Regions from separate parts of the Streptomyces sp. NPDC008121 genome, predicted to be linked through region 2. Evidence: riboswitches for the same ligand, from Rfam matches in the RefSeq annotation. Region 2 holds a riboswitch; the other holds the start of a gene.
What was found. Region 2 has a riboswitch for cyclic di-AMP ahead of ACFZBD_RS21040 (peptidoglycan DD-metalloendopeptidase family protein). Riboswitches for the same ligand answer to the same signal wherever they lie in the genome.
Positions count from the first base shown of each region.

Region 1 (2,385 bases), on a different contig from region 2:
TTTACGGGTGTGACCTACGCGACCGTAAGGAGGGGTTGACGGAGGGTGAGATATGCCACCGGTCAAGATTGCACCAAGGCGGAATACGCGAAGGGCCCGGCACGAAGGTGCCGGGCCCGGTGCGCACCCGGAGAGAAGGCGATTCCGGGTGGGGTGCGTCAGATACCGACGCCCTTCTGGCGGAGGTACTCGAGCGGGTCGATGTCCGAGCCGTAGCTCGGCCCGGTGCGCATCTCGAAGTGGAGGTGCGGGCCGCTGGAGTTGCCGGTGGAGCCCGACAGGCCGATCTCGTCGCCGCCGCTGACGGACTGGCCGGTGGAGACGGAGAGGGAGGAGAGGTGGGCGTACTGCGAGTAGGTGCCGTCCGCGTGCTGGATGACGACCTCGTTGCCGTACGAACCGCTCCAGCCGGCGGAGTGGACGGTGCCCGCGCCGACGGCCTTGACGGAGGTGCCGGAGGAGGCCATGAAGTCGACGCCCGTGTGGTAGCCGGAGGACCACATGGAGCCCGAGGCGCGGTACTGGGTGGAGATGCCGCCGCTGACGGGGGCGACCCAGCCGGAGGACGCGGCCTGGGCGGGCTGCTCCTGGGCGGGCGCCGGCTGGGTGCGCTCGGCGCTGCGGGAGCTGCGGGTCTCGGACGCGTCGGCGGAGGACTTCTCGGCCTTGGGGGCGGCCTTCGGCGCGGCCTTGGGGGCCTTGGCCTTCGGGGCGGGCGCCTCGGCCGTCGACTTCGCGCCGATGCTGAGCTTCATGCCGGGGAAGATCAGCGAGGGGTTCTCGCCGACGACCTGGCGGTTGTCCTGGTAGAGCTTCTTCCAGCCGCCGGCCAGGTGGTGCTCGGAGGCGATCTTGGACAGGTAGTCGCCCGCCACGACGGAGTACGTCGTGGGCTTCGCCTTGGCGGCGGCGGGGGCGGCCGGCGCCTTCGCGGGAGCGGCGGCCACGGCGGCGACGGCCTGCTCGGGGGTCACGGTCGGGGCGGACTTCTCGGCGGCGTGGGCTCCGGTCGCGCCGAGGAGCGGCAGGGCGACGACGGCGCCGCCCGTTCCGGCGGCGACGAATCCGCGCGTGATCGGGTTGACCTTGGGACGGCGGTGCTTACCCTTCGCGGGCATGGCGAATTCCTCTCCGTCGCCTACGAGGTGAGCTGTCGGGTTCGGGCTGGAGTTGCCCGGTCGCGATCGCTCGCGACTTCACCCCAAGCCGCTCCGGATCGACCGGATCGGCGTACTACCTGGGTCCCCCGCTCCTGCCGTACGTGGGTGGGTGCGGATTCCGGACGGTGGCAGGATTCGGCGGTCCGACCGGATTGACGGTGACCGTAGACGAGCGGGGTCGGCGTGAACAAGCCGCTCTTTTCCCCGCCCATTCGGAGGAGCGATATACGTCCGGAATTCCGGTCACCCTCCGTGGATGCGGGACTCTCGACATCCTTTTCTCGCAGGGCGTTTGCAGAAGACGATCAGGCACGGTCCGTCACCTGTGAGACGCTGCTCACGCGACGAAACCCATCTCCCCTGCAATCAGGGCGCGTTATCACCAAGGCCCTAATTCGGACAGAACACCCATTCCCGTCCGAGGGGTGTGCGCCCGGCTCGTCACCCGGAATGATTGCCCCTGGAACCGATCTCGTATCGTCGAAGTCCGCCAACCTTCAGGAGCACTCGTGACGCAGCAGCTGCCCCAGGTCTCGTCGACCGAACCCGAGCTGACCGGGGTCCGCAATTTCCGGGACGTGGGCGGCCTGCCGACCGAGGACGGCGGGTCGGTCCGGTTCGGACGCCTCTACCGCAGTGGCCACCTCGCCCATGCCACCGAGGACGACGCGGCCTTCCTCGCCGGCCTGGGGCTGCACACCGTCTTCGACTTCCGCAACGCGGCCGACCGGAAGGTGGAGGGCGCGGACGTCGAGCTGCCCGGCGTGCGGAACGTGAACATCCCGCTCAACGACCCGGCGGACGGCAAGGAGTTCTGGAAGCTGGTCAGCGGCGGCGAACTGGATCAGCTGCGCGAGGCGCTCGGCGACGGTAAGGCGGCCGACCGAATGTCCGATTCCTACCGGAAGATGGTGGTCGAGCGGACGGCGGAGCACAGCCGCGTCCTGCACGCGATGGCCGACGACAGCGTTCCCGCGCTGATGCACTGCGCCGCCGGGAAGGACCGGGCGGGGCTCTCCATCGCGATCTCGCTGCTCGCGGTGGGCGTCGAGCGGGAGGCGATCGAGGCGGACTACGTCAAGTCGAACGACCCGCACCGCCGCTACAAGATCCGCCGCAGCTCCACCTCGGCGGACGCCATGGCGCCCGAGGTGATGGAGCTGCTGAGCCCCCTCTTCGACGCGCGGGTGGAGTACCTCCGGGCGGCCTTCGAGACGATGGAGCA
Region 1 is NZ_JBIBHT010000001.1:1,054,791-1,057,175, forward strand. Features, by position in the region: gene ACFZBD_RS04465 (peptidoglycan DD-metalloendopeptidase family protein) at 159-1,118, opposite strand; cyclic di-AMP (ydaO/yuaA leader) riboswitch at 1,123-1,311, opposite strand; gene ACFZBD_RS04470 (tyrosine-protein phosphatase) at 1,670-2,385, shown strand, end outside.
Region 1: another riboswitch for cyclic di-AMP. It lies ahead of ACFZBD_RS04465 (peptidoglycan DD-metalloendopeptidase family protein); the one in region 2 lies ahead of ACFZBD_RS21040 (peptidoglycan DD-metalloendopeptidase family protein).

Region 2 (2,385 bases):
GAAGCCCTCCGACTCCAGGGTGCGCAGCGCCTCGCGGACCGGGACGCGGGAGACTCCGTACCGGCGTGCCAGCTGCTCCTCCGTCAGCCGGCTTCCGCACGCGAAGACACCGGAGACGATGTCGTCCCGAATCGCCGTGCATACCGAATGCGCGGGGATGCGCATGTTCGACCTCCGCCTTTTCCGCGCGAAAACCATCCGATGGACGTCTGTTCGTCGACTCTTCGGTGACTCTATTGCAGCGGGGCGGTATTTCCGATGGCTACCGGGGATTCATGGATGTCTTTTGGCCGAGAAAAAGCCCCGGCTCGGTACGAGCCGGGGCTTTTTCGACCGGGCCGTGGGACGGCCCGTGCGTTCGGACGCGGTCGGGTCAGACGTTCACACCGCGGGCGCGCAGGTACGCGACGGGGTTGATGTCGGAGCCGTACTCGGCGCTCGTGCGGGCCTCGAAGTGCAGGTGCGGGCCCGTGGAGTTGCCGGTCGAGCCGGAGATGCCGATGCGGTCGCCGGGGGTCACGGTCTCGCCGACCGAGACACTGATGGCCGAGAGGTGACCGTACTGGGTGTACGTACCGTCGTTCATCCGGATGACGATGTTGTTGCCGTACGCGCCGCCCCAGCCGGCCTCGACCACGGTGCCGGCGCCGACGGAGACGACCTCGCTGCCGTAGGAGGCGTGGAAGTCGACGCCCGAGTGGCTGCCGGAGGACCAGAGGGAGCCGCCGGTCTGGTAGCCGGTGCTGACGTACGAGCCGGCCACGGGGAGCTGGAAGGAGTTCAGGCGCTTGCGCTCGGCCTCCCGGGCGGCGCGCTCCTTGGCCTCGCGGATCTCCTTGGCGCGGGCCTCGGCCTTGCGCTTCGCCTCCGCCTTCGCGCGGGCCTCGGCCTTGGCCTTGGCTATCGCCTCGACGGCTTCCCGCTCCTGCTCGGCGGCCTGGACGTCGATCCGGTCCGCCAGCGACTCGGAGACGACGGCCATGTTCATGCCGGTGTCCTCGAGCGCGCGGGTGTCCGTGTCGGCGGCGAGCGCCGGGGAAGCGAGGGTTCCGATGACCCCGGTGGTGGCGATGGTGGCGACGCCGGCGATGCCCGCGCTGCGGCGCGCCAGACGGCTCGGACCACGATGCTTCCCGGTGGCACGGGTGAACGCCATGTAGTGGCTGATCCTTTCCTTCCTTCTCGCCTACCGGGTTAGCTGACGGGTTCGGAGCAGGAAGGTCTCCTACGGGCCCCTCCGCACGGGTGCGAAGGCGTCCGATTCACCCCAGGGACTTCATGGGTCCCCGGCTCCCCAGGCTCGCGCCTGACGGGGACTCGGCGATGACTGTCCGATGCCACGGGTGTGGCGGGTGCAACTGGCGAACAGCCGGATTGACGCTAAGCGGACCGTCTTTCAATCGGCAAACGGACTCGCCGGTTTGTAAGACATGCCACAGGTCAGACAGGCATCCTCTCCCTCAATACGGACAAACGATCAATATGGGCGAGGACCCCGACGTATGGTGACGTCGGGGTCCTCGCCGGAGCGCGCGTTCCGCTCCGTTCAGCCCTCGTTCGGCCGGTCGGCCCGTGCCCGGTTCTCGTCCGGAGCGCGCTCCGCCGGTCGGCCTCCCGGTGCTCGATCAGCCGGTGACGACGGTGACTTCGCCGATGCCGAGCGCCCGCACGGGCTCCTCGATCTGCGCCGCGTCGCCGACGAGCACGGTCACCAGACGGTCCACCGGGAAGGCGTTGACGACCGCCGCCGTCGCCTCCACCGTGCCCGTCTCGGCCAGGCGCGCGTACAACTGCGCCTGGAAATCGTCCGGAAGGTGCTGCTCGACCTGGTCGGCGAGCGTCCCGGCGACGGAGGCGGCGGTCTCGTACTTCAACGGCGCCACGCCCACCAGGTTCTGCACCGCCACGTCGCGCTCCGCGTCGGTCAGCCCCTCGGCGGCGAGGGTGCGCAGCACCTTCCACAGGTCGTCAAGTGCCGGACCGGTGTTGGGGGTGTCGACCGAACCGCTGATGGCGAGCATCGCGGCGCCGTTGCCCGCGCCGTCGGAGCGCAGCACCTGGCCGAAGGACCGCACGCCGTAGGTGTAGCCCTTCTCCTCGCGCAGGACGCGGTCCAGGCGGGAGGTGAGGGTGCCCCCGAGGCAGTACGTGCCGAGGACCTGGGCCGGCCAGACCCGGTCGTGCCGGTCGGCGCCGACCCTGCCGATCAGCAGCTGCGTCTGGACCGCCCCGGGGCGGTTGACGATGACCACGCGGCCGGTGTCGTCGGCCGTGATCGGCGGGACGGGGCGCGGCTCGGCGGTGTCGCCGGTCCACGCGCCGAGCGTCTCGGCGAGGACCTTGTCCAGGTCGACGTCGGTCAGGTCGCCCACGACCACGGCGGTG
Region 2 is NZ_JBIBHT010000006.1:118,160-120,544, reverse strand. Features, by position in the region: gene ACFZBD_RS21045 (FCD domain-containing protein) at 1-165, opposite strand, end outside; gene ACFZBD_RS21040 (peptidoglycan DD-metalloendopeptidase family protein) at 374-1,156, opposite strand; cyclic di-AMP (ydaO/yuaA leader) riboswitch at 1,169-1,333, opposite strand; gene ACFZBD_RS21035 (insulinase family protein) at 1,626-2,385, opposite strand, start outside.